3 regions of the Pseudoalteromonas sp. 13-15 genome follow, and region 2 is predicted to be linked to each of the others. Evidence: predicted binding sites of a transcription regulator. Region 2 holds the regulator's gene; each other region holds the start of a gene.
The links. The regulator MetJ, encoded in region 2, represses methionine synthesis genes. The targets are predictions, from matches to a motif close to TAGACGTCTAGACGTCTA.
Positions count from the first base shown of each region.

Region 1: ATS72_RS15025 (methylenetetrahydrofolate reductase) is a predicted target of MetJ. The motif match lies at 1,825-1,842, and genes of this name have one in related genera.
Region 3: metA (homoserine O-acetyltransferase MetA) is a predicted target of MetJ. The motif match lies at 1,325-1,342, and genes of this name have one in related genera.

Region 1 is NZ_CP019162.1:3,237,137-3,242,495, reverse strand. It holds gene ATS72_RS15030 (M16 family metallopeptidase) at 1-1,625, opposite strand, end outside; gene ATS72_RS15025 (methylenetetrahydrofolate reductase) at 1,883-2,839, shown strand; gene ATS72_RS15020 (response regulator) at 2,926-4,659, opposite strand; gene ATS72_RS15015 (heme NO-binding domain-containing protein) at 4,662-5,201, opposite strand.
Region 2 is NZ_CP019162.1:2,839,508-2,844,866, reverse strand. It holds partial or broken gene metL (bifunctional aspartate kinase/homoserine dehydrogenase II) at 1-1,888, opposite strand, end outside; gene metB (cystathionine gamma-synthase) at 1,894-3,123, opposite strand; gene metJ (met regulon transcriptional regulator MetJ) at 3,323-3,643, shown strand; gene ATS72_RS13170 (malic enzyme-like NAD(P)-binding protein) at 3,713-4,954, opposite strand.
Region 3 is NZ_CP019162.1:1,613,285-1,618,643, reverse strand. It holds gene ATS72_RS07485 (M24 family metallopeptidase) at 1-1,232, shown strand, start outside; gene metA (homoserine O-acetyltransferase MetA) at 1,408-2,355, shown strand; gene ATS72_RS07475 (homocysteine S-methyltransferase family protein) at 2,345-3,415, shown strand; gene metH (methionine synthase) at 3,426-5,359, shown strand, end outside.

The DNA of each region.
Region 1 (5,359 bases), 400 kb from region 2:
TTTTGAATTTCTTTGTAGCTGGTACTTTGCGACCCACCTTGAGCAAGCATTGCGGCGGTAAGCGCAGCTACACCTTTTTTACCTTGAGGATCAGCAGCAGCCCCTGTATTAAATAAAAAGTTTACATCAATCAGCGGCGAGCTATTGGTTTTATCAAGCACTTTAAATACAGGTGCCTCTGGGGCTTGTTCAAGTTTTGCAACTACTGCACTTAAACTCGCCTCTTCTGCAAACCCCGGTGCTTTATCAAGTGCCGACATAGTTACAGTAGTACGCGTGTTATCTACAAAGTATTTATTAGCAACCGCTTTAATATCTTCTGCTGTGATGTTGTCGGCCGATTTATAAAGCTGGTTAATAACCTCAGGGTCGCGTTCAAAATGCATGTAACTTGCAAGCGTTGATGCAATTGCTTGCGAAGAATCTAAACCATTAATAAAGCCATATTTAAGGTTAGACTTTAAGTCACTTAATTTTTGTGCATCGACCAATTCTGTTCTGGCTTTTGCATAAGTGCGGTTAATTGCATCACGCGCTTTTGCTAAATCATCAGCGTTTTCTACTTTTACAAATACATGCAGTAAGCCTGGATCTTTGGTTTCTGGATTATAAGTAAACATTTGACTCGCTATTTGTTTATCAACAACGAGCTCTTGATATAAATCTGAGTTACTTGAAAAATAAAGCTGCGAGATTAAATCAAGTGCAGCTCTGTCTTTTTTAGCGGGTTCCCACGCAGCACCCTTATACGATACCAATAGCCAATGCCCCGGCAAGGCTTTATTTTGTTCATGCAAATATTTAGGAGCTTGCTGTTTTGGCTCAGCTTTAATATCGGCAACGTAATTGCCTTTTTCCCAACCACCCCAGTGTTTTTTAACCATTGCCATTGTGGCTTTTGGGTCAACATCACCCACAATAACTAGCGATACATATTCTGGCTTATAAAACTTATCAAAAAATTCTTTACCGTAAGCCATTTGGTCTGGCATGGCTTCTATATCTTCAAAAAAGCCCATTGTGGTGTGTTTGTAAGTATGCTTTTCAAAAGCCTCTGCACGCACAGCACTTAATAACTTGCGAATCGGGCTGGCGTTATTTTTTAAGTACTCACCTTTTACCGTCAATGCTTCGGTTCTAAATTGCTCTTCGGTGTAGGTTAAGTTTTGGAAAATATCAGCTTCAATCTCAAGTACTTTATCAAGGTGCTGCTTTGAAAAGTTTAAATGGTAGTTAGTGTAATCGTTGGTAGTGTATGCACGGTTATCAACCCCTGCATTTTTGAATATGGCGGTGTATTCGTCTTGCGGAAATTTTTTAGAGCCTTTAAATACCATATGTTCAAAAAAATGAGCAAAGCCGGTCTTGCCCGCTTCTACTTCATTACGCGAGCCAACAGAAACGGGTATTTGCAACGAAACGACATCAGGGTAATCCGTTTTTACAACCATTACACGTAAGCCATTCTCAAGCTCTTCAATTAGGTAATCTTGTGAAAAAACACGGTCATCAGCTTTTTTTACTTGTTCTTGTTTTGCTGTTTGCGTTGTTTCATTTTTTTGCATTGCACAGCCAGTTAAAGCGAGTGATACCGCAAGGCTTGTTGCTAATAGTTTAAATTTCATAATTGTCCTTTAGTAAATTGAGCAAAGTTGTTGTCAAAATATTTACAATTTCACTACTAATTATGCCCCAAAGCCAATGAATATAAGAGCCCTCAGTCGCTTTATTATGTAAACAACTGTGTCATGCACTTAATTTAGGAACTCCTTTGTATGAATAATCCTCACGTTGCTTGAAAAACTTTCACTTAAAAAATCTATCTAGACGTCTAAATGGCTGCTATATTTAATCCATCAACCATTGAGCTGGAATGAGGATTATGGCTTTATCACTTCAAGAGAAAATTGAGGACACTAATCAAGGTGTTTATCTTATTGGCACAACGCCACCCAAAATAGGCACTGATAAAGCGCAGTTAAAAACCATTGCAGAAAAACTATTAGGCCGCTTACACGAAATTGAATACGACGGTGTTGTAATTTACGATATTCAAGATGAGAGTAGCCGTACTAATCAGGCTCGTCCGTTTCCATTTAAACAAACGGTTGATCCGCGTGAGTACAGTAAGTTGCTAAAAGACTTATCACGCCTAGATGTAATTACCTACAAAAGCGTAGCGCAACGCGGTGAGGCTGAATTTAAAGAGTGGCTAGATGAAACTAAAAACGAGTTTGATTTAAAAAATGTCGTTTTAGTGGGTAGCCCATCGTCTGAAGGTGATATTAAACTAAGCCTACCTGACGCTTATAAAACATTAGCTGAGCAAAGTGATGACTTCTTTTTAGGAGGCGTAACCATTGCAGAGCGACATGCAAGCAAGCGCAATGAACACGAGCGCTTAATAGAAAAAACAACACAAGGTTGCCAATTTTTTATATCGCAAGCGGTTTATAATGCTCAAGCTACTATTGATTTAATAACAAGTTACGCGCGTACTTGCAAAGCACAAGGCGTTGCACCAAAACGTATTATACTCACGTTTACGCCGTGTGGCGGAGAAAAAACCTTAGAGTTCATGCAATGGCTAGGGATTTCTGTTCCTGAGGCGACCAAATGGCGCATGCTTGACGCCGACAACACCTTGAGTGAATCGGTGCGTATTTGCCGCGAAAATCTCGATTCAATTTTAAAAAGCTGTGCGCACTTAGATGTGCCACTGGGTTTAAACATTGAAAGCTTAACAAACCGTAAAGAAGAAATTGACGCATCAATTAACCTGTACCGTTTATTAAAAGCAACTATGGAGCTCAACCTAGCTGAGAAACAAATAGCGTAAAGTTAAACTAATTTATACCCTTCTTGGCAAGCTAATGCTTGCCTTTTTTATCTCACCAACTTATTTAGTAAACAACTCAAAAAAAATTAAATACACACCCACTTTGCTATTACTTCAAACATACTTTCAACCTTAATGGGTTTTGAAATATAGCCATCCATACCGCTATCTTGCGCCTTTAATAGATCCGTTTCTCTTGTATTAGCAGTCATTGCAATAATGGGTAAATTTTTAAACTTTGCTTGTTTCTTTATTTCTATGGCTGCCGTATAACCATCCATTCTAGGCATTTGGCAGTCCATTAACACACCATCGTAAGTTTTATGTTTTAGCGCATCTAATGCCTCAAGGCCATCGTTAGCAATATCAACAATTAAGCCATTTTTACGCAGTATTTGTGTAGCTACTTGTTGATTGAGCGGGTTATCTTCAACCAATAAAATATGAATACCTTGCAGTTTTTGTAGTGTGTTTTGTGTATTTAAGCTCTCTTGTGATTCTGGTTTTTTTAGTGTTTTTATATGCATAATTTGTAAAAGTACGTTATGCAAAGTACTTTTAATTATTGGTTTTATGAGTACTTTATAAGTGTTATTACCAAACCCTAGTAGGCTTTCGTTTAGCGCTTTATTTTCACAAGGCGCTATTACAATTAGCTTTTTTGCATTTAATTTAAGCTTATTGCGCAAAGACTGCGCAGCACTATCATGATTTAAATTTAAAGTTCGCCAATCTATAAATATAAAATCGTAATTATGTAGCATGCCTAGCCGGTCTAATACTTGGTTGATGTTATTTACAGTGTCAAATTTTACTTCAAAACCTAAAAGCAGCGTTTGTAATGATGTTAACTGACTATCTGAACTCTCAATAACAAGTGCTCGCTTGGCTCTAATTTGTGATATTTCAAACTCATTTTGCTTAGTCGAATAATTGAGTGGAATAGTAAAACTAAAGCAGCTTCCCTTATTTAATTTGCTGTTTACTGTAATATCGCCCTGCATTAGTTCGACCAATGTTTTGCTTATTACCAAACCAAGCCCCGTTCCACCAAACTTTCGGGTTGTCGATACGTCAGCCTGAGTAAAAGGTTTAAATAGTGAGTCAACTTGTGTTTGGGTCATCCCAATGCCGTTATCTGAAATAGAAAAAGCAACACTGCAATAACTATCTACTTTCTGAACTAGTTTTACAGCTAATATAACCTTACCCCGTGTTGAAAATTTAAGTGCATTATTTAACAGATTTAATAGTACTTGGTTGAGTCTTAATGCATCACCAATAAAAAAGTCAGGGAGTAAGGGGTCAATATCAAACACCACTTCAATTTTTCTTTGTGATGCTAGCGTGCTAATAATATTTACAAGGTTTTCTAGGAAGGTATTAAAATTAAATTCTTTTTGTTCTAGCTCTATTTTACCCGCTTCAACCTTTGAAAAGTCTAAAATATCATTAATTATCCCTAATAAAGACTCTGCCGAATAATGAATTTTTTCAACATAGTCACGCTGTTTTTCCGAAAGATCAGTATCTAAAGCCAAATAAGCCATGCCTATTATGGCGTTCATCGGGGTGCGAATCTCATGGCTCATGTTTGCTAAAAAGTCTGATTTAGCCTCATTCGCAGCTTCTGCATCTTGTTTAGCCAGTTCAAGGTCGTGAGTTCTGTTAGCAACCTCCTTCTCCAAATTTTCAGCCGCACCTTTGAGTACCTTATTGGCTTCGTAAAGCTGTAACGATTTGGCTTCAAGTAGTTTTTCAGCTTCTTTTCGTGCCAAACGCTCTCGTTCTAATCTGCGCTGTAAAAGAGCTACATCCATATTTAACCGACCAGAGTTAAGTTAAATGTAGCAACTTGATGATCGTCACTGATATCGCTGCGTATGCTGATATTTTCCTTAAAATGCTCGGCTGCACCTTCTATTAACCCCTCAGCAAGCACTGCAAAGGGATTACTCGAATGGTAAACCATCTGCATTTGGGTATCACTTAATCGCTTGGTTTGAAAACTAGGTAACTCAACGTCGGTATACAATTTTTCAACTTCTACATGCACGTGCCTATCTATGGTATCTAAAAAATCAAACGTGGTAGTAAGGTTTTCAAAAAACTGTGGATAGTAAACCAAGAAGCGCGTTAACAGATATTTTCCGTACTCTTTAACCAGTACATCTACTGAAATATCGACGATGTTGCTCAACGAAGTCACTAATTTTAAAAGCTCTTGCTTGTTATAGTTACCAACGCTGGTGTAAATCCCATTGGAATCAAGTTCGTTTTGTTCAATAATTTGATCGGCAACGGCAGGTGAAAATGTGCTTTCGACCATTTCTAAAAATTCAGTAAAAATAATACCTTTCATCGCTCTACCAACCTATTAGTCGTAGATTAAGTATAGATTTAAACTGTAATAATGCACATTTGTAAGAAGAAAAAACACTTACAAAGTATTGCGATTTAAAGGGGGGATTATTTATTTTGCCGCTTTATGTAAAAGTGACCATTAAAATAAGCGCAGCT
Region 2 (5,359 bases):
CGGGCTCTGTGAACCCCATCTTTTGTGCTTCAAGCACCAGATCAGAAAATGGTATTGTTCCGTCAAACTTACTGCATAACCACGATAACGTGCCTGAAAAAACACCTTCAATACGAGTGATTTTGTCACCACTGTTTTGCAAATCTGCCAATGCAAAGTTAACAGGTAAGCCTGCACCTACGCTTGTGTTGTAGCGCCAATGCAAATTTCGCTCACTAATACTCGTACGCAAAGCTTTATACCATGCTGTATCAGCAGTTCCAGCGTATTTGTTAGCACTGATCAAGTGGCAATCTAATGCAACAAACTCCGGGTATAACTGGCTAAATGCCTCGCTTGCGGTAATATCAACAACCACTTTATGCTCATAATCAAGTTCACTAATTATGTTTAGTAATGTTTGGTTATTATAAGCTTTGCTTTCTGAGAGAAAATGCTTTTTCCAATCAGCAATGTTTATACCACTGGGGTTAAAAAGTAACGTTTCAGAGCGTATTAACCCAACCAATTTAATTGTAAAGTCATCAGAGAAACGCTCGAATTGAGCTGACAACTGCTCTATAAATACCTCTCCCACATTTCCAAGGCCCGCGATTATTAAAGCAACTTCTTGGCCTTTATTAATAAGCTTATCGTGTAAAACACTGAGTATATCGCTATCTATAACCTGATCCGTTAATAGTAAAATGTATCCACTGTCTTGGTGAGTAAAGCGGGGCTCGATGGCATGAGCATTTAACGTATCAATAGCCAATACATTCAATTTTGAAATATCATTAACAGGCGCAACAACCGCACAGCCATTTAAGCTCGACTCGCTAATGTTTGCTCTACCCTCAAAATAACTAACAACTTTATATGTTGAAGCAGAGGGGACAACTAAATAAGTTTCACCATTTTGACTAAAGTGATGAATGCTGTGTTGAATAAGCTGGCTAACATCTGCGACTTCGCCTTCGGCCAGCTTTTCAACTGTTAATAAATCGATGTTGTTTAACGTGGTAATAAAACGCTTTTGTTTTACATTTCCTTCTTTAACTATATCTGTAGGCGTTGCTTGCACATCAAAACTACTACGAACAGATAGTTTTATATCGCTGCTTCTTAAAGGAGAAAGCGTTTTAGCGTGTAAAACAGGATTACCTAATCGCGCTAATAGGTTAGCTTGACCTCTACATACTTTATTGTATTTAACCGCTTTACTAACTTTGCGAGGGTCTGTGCTGTATACACCTTGTGTATCAGTCCAAATACACACCTGCTTAGCATGGCAGTAATTAGCGAGTAAGGTTGCACTATAGTCACTCCCATTGCGACCAAGTGTAACCGTGTCACCCAACGTATTTGATGCAATAAAGCCTGTGACAACATTAATGTAGTCTGGGGTTATAAACTTCGCACATTGCTGCGCATTTTGGGTATGTAACAATTGCCCATTATTTAATGTAAAAAGTGTTCGAGCATCAAGGTCACAAGCATTAATATTTAATTGCGTAAGGTAAAGCGCCAATAAGCGTGCAGATCAGACCTCACCATAAGCAAGTAAGGGAGCCTCTTCCAAGCCTTGGTTTTTTATCAATTCACTAATCGCTGTTAGTTCACTATGCAAACGCGTTAAAGCAGTTCGCTTAAGATCTGCATGGAGTAACTGTGTGATTAAATCAGTTTGATGATTATTTAATTGCAGCAATATATCAGCAACGACATGCGTATCTTGTTGCTGATAGCTTTGCCATAACTTCACCAAAGTATCGGTTGTTTTTCCCGCCGCAGATACAACAACACAATCGCCCGGCTGAGTATGCTCTAAAATAATACTCGCAACCCGCTCATACCGCTGAGCCGAACTAAGGCTTGAACCACCAAATTTATGTACTGTTTGTGTCATATTGTTCACCAAAGCGCTGGATGAGCGGCACTTAATTTAATGTCACCGCCTGCTCCTTTGTTTAAATTTACTTTACTGCCTGGCTTTACAAGCTGAAACACGCGCTCTAAATCAGCTAATAAGTCGTTTATATCTTCTATACCTACTGAAACTCGAATAAGTGTATCGCCCACTCCCGCTTCAAGACGAGCTTTAGGCTCCATGCCAGCATGGGTCATGGTTGCAGGATGGCATATTAGGCTCTCTACTCCGCCCAAAGACTCTGCCAAGCTAAAGTCACGTAAGCTGGTTAAAAACGCCGCAGCATCGTTTATGTCACCTTTAATATTAAAACTCACCATGCCACCAAAGCCTAGTTGCTGCGCTTTGGCTAATTCATGCTGCGGGTGTGATTCAAGACCAGGGTAATAAACTTGGCGAACAAATTCCGACTTTTCTAGGTATTTAGCAATCGCTAATGCGTTTTCTTGATGCTGCTTTAAACGCACATTTAGTGTTCGCAACCCACGCAATGTTAAATAACTATCAAATGGCGCACCTGTAATACCTATATTATTTGCCCACCATGCCAGTTCATCGCCCAGCTCTTGTGAAGCGGCAATCACCGCACCGCCCACTACATCTGAATGACCATTAATGTACTTGGTGGTGGAATGTACAACTATATCAACACCAAATTTAATAGGGTTTTGTAATGCTGGTGATAAAAATGTGTTATCGGCAGCGACTAAAGCACCGCACTGTTTAGCAACATCGGTTATTGCTTTAATATCAGTTAAGCGTAGTAATGGGTTACTTGGTGTTTCTATCCAAATTAGCTTAGGCTTAATTGCTAAAATTTTATCTAAACTTTGTGCTTGTGTTAAATCTAAAACTTCTAGCTTGAGCAAACCGCGCTTTTGCAGTGAAGTAAATAAACGATAGCTTCCGCCGTAACAATCATGTGGGATCACTAACGTATCGTCATGATTCAGGATTTGCGTAGCCAAATGAACGGCAGACATACCCGTGGCAGTAATAATACCGCGTGCGCCACCTTCAAGCTCAGCCAAGGTTTCGGCTAAAATATCACGATTGGGGTTACCACTTCGCCCGTAATCGTATTGACGCTTTGTATCAAAGTCGGCAAACGAATAGGTGGTTGATAAGTAAATAGGTGCGACAACTGCGCCATGATGTTTGTCTGCTTCAACACCACTTCTTACTGCAATGGTTGCTTTATTTTTTTCGCTCATATTCGTCACCTATTTAGTTTGGATGTTTAGACGTCTAAAAGAGTAATTTATCTTATTAAAGATGTCAAAACATTTAAAGCTCTAGATGGCTAAGAAACTAGTATTTGACTATCTTTTTTAAATCGATAGAATTTCACGCATATTCATATGTATTGTAGTGCATATGAGCAATTATTAATCTGAGGCGACGATACATCTTATGGCTAAATGGAATGGTGAGTATATTCACCCATACGCAGAACACGGGAAAAAATCAGAACAAGTAAAAAAAATTACCGTTTCAATCCCACTAAATGTATTAAAGGTATTAACGGACGAACGCACGCGTCGTCAAATTAATAACCTACGTCATGCAACAAATAGTGAATTACTTTGTGAAGCATTTTTACATGCATTTACCGGTCAACCTTTGCCTAACGACGACGACTTACGTAAGGATAACGCCGAAAAAGTACCTGAGGAAGTGAAAAAAATAATGCAAGAAATGGGGCTAGAAGTGCCTGTTTTAAACGAAGACTAAACGTAATTTAGACACAAAAAAAACCTCAATTAATTGAGGTTTTTTTGTGTCTAAATTACGACTTAGTCGTTATTCCATATAGTTTTCTGGTAAATCAATTTGTGCAACACCTGACTCTACAGCAGCTATTGCAACCGCTTTTGCAATGCGTGGTAATAAACGAGGATCCATTGGTTTTGGAATAATATACTTATCACCAAACTCCAGCTTATCAACACCCGCAGCCGTCAGTACTTCAGCAGGTACAGGCTCTTTGGCAATACTTCTTATCGCTTCTACAGCTGCAATTTTCATTTCATCATTTATTGCACTGGCGCGTACATCAAGAGCACCGCGGAATATAAACGGAAAACACAGAACATTATTAACTTGGTTAGGGTAATCTGATCGACCCGTTGCCATAATTAGATCGTTTCGAGCAGAATGAGCCAGTGCAGGATCAATTTCTGGATCTGGGTTTGAACAAGCAAACACAACTGGTTTTTCTGCCATTAATTTTAAATCATCGGCAGCTAATAGATTAGGCCCCGATACACCAACAAATACATCTGCATCTTCAATAACATCTTGCAACGTGCGCTTGTCTGTATTGTTAGCAAAAAGTTTTTTGTATTCATTTAAGTCATCACGACGAGTATGAATAACACCTTTACGGTCAAGCATATAAATGTGCTCGCGCAAAGCACCACACTTAATTAACAGCTCCATACAAGCAACCGCAGCAGCACCAGCACCCAAACACACAATAGTCGCATTTTCGATAGACTTGCCTTGCACCTCAAGCGCGTTCAACATACCCGCAGCAGTTACAATGGCTGTACCGTGCTGATCATCATGAAATATCGGAATACTGCAACGCTCAATCAATGCTTTTTCTATTTCAAAACACTCTGGCGCCTTAATATCTTCAAGGTTAATTCCGCCAAACGTGTCGGCAATATTAGCAACTGTATTAATAAAGTCTTCAGTAGTGCGGTGTTTCACTTCGATATCAATAGAATCAAGGCCAGCAAATCGCTTAAACAGTAACGCCTTACCTTCCATTACAGGTTTTGAAGCAAGTGGGCCTAAATTACCTAAGCCTAGAATTGCAGTACCATTAGTGATAACCGCAACCATATTCCCTTTACCTGTGTATTTATAAGCGTTTGCAGGGTCTGCAGCGATTTCACGTACGGGCTCTGCAACTCCTGGGCTATATGCTAATGCGAGATCTTTTACCGTTTCAGCAGGCTTTGTTAGTTCAATGCTAATTTTTCCTGGAACGGGGTGCGAATGATAGTGTAGTGCTTGTTCACGAAAGTCTGACATAACGCGATTGTATCCTGCAATTAAAGTAAAAGTGAGAGGTGAAGTTTAGGCTACGATACCCTTATTATTTTTAAATTCCAAGCAATATCAGGTCTATCCTGTTATATGCTAGTTCGATTAATTTTAAGAGGTTTTTCAATAACTTTTGTAAATTATATCGACACTTTATAAATAAAAATTCATCCAATAACGGATTCTAAAGGCACATTTGTTCTTTCATTATTTTTTATAAAACATCTTAATAAAGTACTATAAAAATAAGCAAAAATAGGCTTATTCACATACTTTAAAAACATATAACTTCACGTTAGCTACATTTAACTACTTAGTTAAAAATGAACTAATTAAAAATATAGAGAATAATTTGCGGTTTGTCTGTAAAGGTTTATGCATATTCAGAATAAG
Region 3 (5,359 bases), 1.2 Mb from region 2:
CAGTCGATTCTCCTTGGCCCGAAATAAGAAAACAAAGAATAAATAAACTCCTGCCAAACGCTTTAAAAGCAGCTAAGGTAGATGCTTGGCTTATTGTTTGTAGAGAAAATAACAACGACCCATTGGCTGACCATATTGGCTGTGAAAACGCAGGTTCGCCAGCGGCATATTTATTTTATTTTAATAAAGGGGCGTTTCATTCGGTAGCCTACTCACCTTCAAGCGAAGCAAAAGCACTCGACGAGCTAAACATACATGAAAAAGTGATCTCGGTGCCACGCAGTGTGTCTGCGTTAAAATACGCGGCTGAGTTTATAAAAAAACAACCCTTTGAGCGTATAGCAATAAATGTCTCTGATCTTAATGCACAGGCAGATGGGTTATCGCACTCGCAATACAAGCAATTAGCTAACTTATTAGGCGCAAAGCAAACAGCAAAGCTCGTATCGTCTGAAGAAGTCGTTTATCAATGGCTTTCAATTAAGTTACCTGCTGAAGTTGAAATAATGAAAGAGGCCGCAATGCTTTCAGCAACGTGGCAAATAGAGGCTTATAAAACTATTATTCCGGGTAAAACCACCGATGCCGATGTAGCTAAATTTTTAAAAGCTAAAATGAAAGCACGAGGTGTAACCGATGCATGGGCTGCCGATCAAAATCCTAACGTAAATTCAGGTCCCGATCGCGGGCATTCGCATTCTACAAATAAAGTCATTATGCCGGGCGACGTAATTCAAATTGATTTTGGCGTAAAGCTCTACAATCGCTGGGTAAGTGACATTCAGCGTTTTGCTTATGTACTTAAAGAAGGGGAAACCTCTGCACCAGCCAACATTCAGCAATATTGGATTAATGCCCGAGATAGCGGTTTTGCCGCATTTAATGCAATGAAACCCGGCGTAAGGGGTATAGACGTAGATCAAGCTCAAACCGTATTAATGAATAAATACAACTCAGAGCCTGTGCCATGGAGTACCGGCCACCCAGTTGGGTATGTTGCACACGATACCGGGCCCAATTTAGGTGGCTCTCGCAGTGCCCAAGTAAGGCCTGCTGCTCATCGTAAACTTAAAGAAGGAATGGTGTTTGCTTTTGATGGCTTTTTTAGTTGGCCTTTAAACAACACCGAGTTTAAAACCATTTCTGTTGAAGAAATGGCTGTAATTACCAAAAAGGGCGCTGAGTATTTAATTCCCCCTCAGCAAAATTTAATATTAGTGGGCAATAACTAGTTCATTATTTTAAATGCAGTGAGTTAAGCCTCTTTTTAAGGGGGTGACTCATTGCTTGCCACATACTTAAGTAGTAATGAATAAATTTAATTTAGACATCTATACATCTAGAGGTTGATATTTTTTGCTTTCAGTTCATAATTAGCGCAAGTTTTTATGAGTAGGAGTTAAAAATATGCCAATTACCGTAAAGGATGAGCTTCCAGCCATTGCACGTTTGCGCCAAGAAAACGTATTCGTAATGCCAAAAAGCCGTGCAAAAACGCAAGAAATCCGCCCAATGCGTTTGGCTATATTAAACTTAATGCCTAATAAAGTAGAAACCGAAGTACAGTTTATTCGCTTACTTGCAAATTCTCCTTTGCAGGTAAATGTAGAGCTGCTGCGCCTAGACACTCACCGTAGCAGTAATAATTCAGAAGAACACCTAGATACCTTTTATCGCTATTTTTCAGAGGTAAAAAATAACAACTACGATGCGCTTATTGTTACAGGCGCACCGCTTGCGCATTTAGAGTATGAAGATGTTGCCTACTGGGAAGAGCTTAAAGTCATTATTGATTGGGCAGAGCAACACGTTACCTCTACGTTGTTTTCGTGTTGGGCGGCTCATGCAGCGCTATTCCATAGCTATAATTTAAAGCGCGACTTAAAACCCAATAAGCTGTGTGGCGTATTTACCCATCAATGTTATTTTAAACATGGCGCATTAACCAGGGGTTTTGACGATACCTTTTTAGTGCCACACTCACGTTATGGGCACATTGATATAAAAAAAATAAATGCGTGTGACGATCTCGTTGTATTAGCAGGCTCTGAGCGAGTGGGTGCTTACTTATTAAAAAACAAATCGGGTAGCCAAGTATTTATAACAGGCCACCCAGAATACGATGCCGACACCCTAAAAGGGGAGTACGAGCGTGATTTACAAAAAAGCCCAGATGCGCCAAAACCTGAAAACTATTTTCCCGATGATGATGCAAGCAAGCAACCGTCAAAAACGTGGCAAAGCCATGCTTTTTTACTTTTTTCGAACTGGTTAAATTACTACGTGTATCAAACCACACCGTATGATATTAATTTAGTTAGCCAAGATGTGAGGACTAACAACTATGCCGAATAATACAGCCGCCAACAAACAAGCCGAACTAAGTGAAGCGCTTAAAGAGCGTATTTTAATTTTAGACGGCGCTATGGGCACTATGATCCAAACCCATAAACTTGAAGAAGAAGACTACCGAGGCGAGCGTTTTAAAGATTGGCACGTGCTAATTAAAGGTAATAATGATTTATTAAGCCTCACTAAGCCAGAGTTAATAACCGATATACACCGCGGCTTTTTAACTGCCGGTGCAGATATTATTGAAACCAATACCTTTAACTCAACCACCATTTCGATGGAAGATTACGACATGGCAAGTATAAGCCGTGAGGTAAACTTAGAGTCGGCAAAACTCGCGCGTGCTATATGTGACGAGTTCACCGCTAAAAATCCAGAAAAACCACGCTATGTAGCCGGTGTTTTAGGGCCAACATCTAAAACCTGTTCTATCTCGCCAGATGTAAACGACCCAGGTTACCGTAACGTAACGTTTGATAAGCTGGTTACTGCCTATGTAGAGTCTACCCTTGCATTAATGGAAGGCGGCGCTGATTTAATACTTATTGAAACCATATTCGACACCCTAAATGCAAAAGCAGCCTCATTCGCAGTAGAAGAAGCATTTGAGCAAGCAGGGCGCACATTACCCGTAATGATCTCAGGCACAATTACCGACGCCTCAGGGCGTACGCTTTCGGGGCAAACAACCGAAGCATTTTATAATTCTATTCGCCATATTAAGCCTATTTCAATTGGCCTTAACTGTGCCCTTGGGCCAGATTTACTGCGCCAATACGTAGAGGAACTTTCGCGCGTATGCGAAACATTTACCTCAGTGCACCCAAATGCAGGTTTGCCTAACGAATTTGGTGAGTACGACCTAGAAGCGGGCGATATGGCAGCCGAGATTATCGATTGGGGCAAATCGGGCTTTATTAATATTGTGGGTGGTTGCTGTGGTACAACGCCTGAGCATATTCGTGCATTTGCCAAAGGACTTGAAGGGGTAAAACCTCGCGCATTGCCAGAGCTTGATGTTCGCATGCGTTTATCAGGCCTTGAAGCCTGTAACTTAAATTAAGGAGCCGCCAATGACCCAACAAATTGCAGTATTTACCAATGTCGGCGAGCGTACCAACGTAACCGGCTCTGCCATGTTTAAACGCTTAATCATGGAAGAAGATTACGAGACCGCCCTGAATGTTGCCCGCGAACAAGTAGAAAACGGCGCCCAGGTTATTGATATCAACATGGACGAAGCCATGCTGGACTCAAAAGCGGCCATGGTGAAGTTTTTAAATTTAATTGCCTCAGAACCTGATATTTCTAAAGTACCTATTATGGTCGACTCTTCTAAATGGGAAGTAATAGAAGCAGGCTTAAAGTGTATTCAAGGCAAGGCTATTGTTAACTCAATATCGCTTAAAGAAGGGGAGGAGCCGTTTAAACACCAAGCTAAAATTATTAAACGTTTTGGTGCAGCTGCTGTTGTTATGGCGTTTGATACCGACGGCCAAGCCGACACCGCAGACCGCAAATACGAAATATGTGCACGCAGCTACAAAATATTAGTAGAAGAGATTGGCTTCCCGCCGGAAGATATCATATTCGACCCTAATATATTTGCCGTGGCCACCGGTATAGAAGAGCACGACAACTACGCCGTAGAATTTATTGAAGGCACACGCCGCATTAAACAAAACTTACCGCACTGTAAAGTGTCGGGTGGGGTGTCTAATGTATCGTTTTCGTTTAGGGGTAATAACCCTGTACGCGAGGCCATTCACTCGGTGTTTTTATACCACGCGATAAAAGCGGGCATGGACATGGGTATTGTAAACGCAGGCCAGCTTGCGGTTTACGATGACATCCCCGAGGAACTTCGCAAAGCCGTAGAAGACGTAATACTTAACACCGACCCCAGTGCAGGTGAGCGTTTAGTAGAGCTTGCACCTAAATATTCAGGTATGGCACAAGCTGAGCGGGTAGAAGACTTAGAATGGCGCACATGGCCTGTTGAAAAACGCCTAGAACACGCTCTTGTAAAAGGCATAACCACCTTTATAGATGAAGACACAGAAGAATGCCGCGCAGCCGCCGATAAACCTATTCACGTAATTGAAGGGCCATTAATGGATGGCATGAACGTGGTAGGGGATTTATTTGGCGCAGGTAAAATGTTTTTACCACAAGTTGTTAAATCGGCCCGCGTTATGAAGCGCGCAGTGGCTTACCTAGACCCATTTATAGAAGCCGAAAAAGAAGAAGGCGCCACTAACGGTAAAGTGGTTATGGCCACCGTAAAAGGCGACGTGCACGACATAGGTAAAAACATTGTAGGCGTAGTACTGCAATGTAATAACTACGAAGTAATCGACTTAGGTGTAATGGTACCTGCCGAAAAAATACTGCAAACAGCCATTGACGAAAAAGCCGATATAATCGGCCTTTCGGGTTTAATTACCCCATCGCTTGACGAAATGGTACACGTAGCTAAAGAAATGACCCGCCGAGGCTTTGAGTTACCTCTTATGATTGGCGGCGCAACGACCTCTAAAGCGCATACTGCAGTTAAAATTGAGCCACAGTACGATAAAGGCGTAGTGTACGTAAATAACGCCAGCCGAGCAGTGGGCGTAGTATCAAGCTTGTTATCTAAAGAGCTAAAACCAGCCTTTTTAGAAAAAACTAAAGCCGAGTACGTAAAAGTACGCGAGCAACAAGCGCGCAAAAAGCCGCGCTCAAAGCCAGTTACCATTCAGCGTGCTCGCGATAACGCAGCACAACTTGATTGGGATAACTACACGCCACCAGTGCCTAAAAAGCTGGGCGTGACTGAGTTTAAAAATGTACCAATAGCCACGTTGCGTAAGTATATAGATTGGACCCCATACTTTATGACGTGGTCAATCGCTGGTAAATACCCGCGCATAATGGACGACGAAGTCGTTGGCGAACAAGCACAAAGCTTATTTAAAGACGCTAACGAGATGCTCGACGACCTTGAAAAAGCAGGCAGTTTACA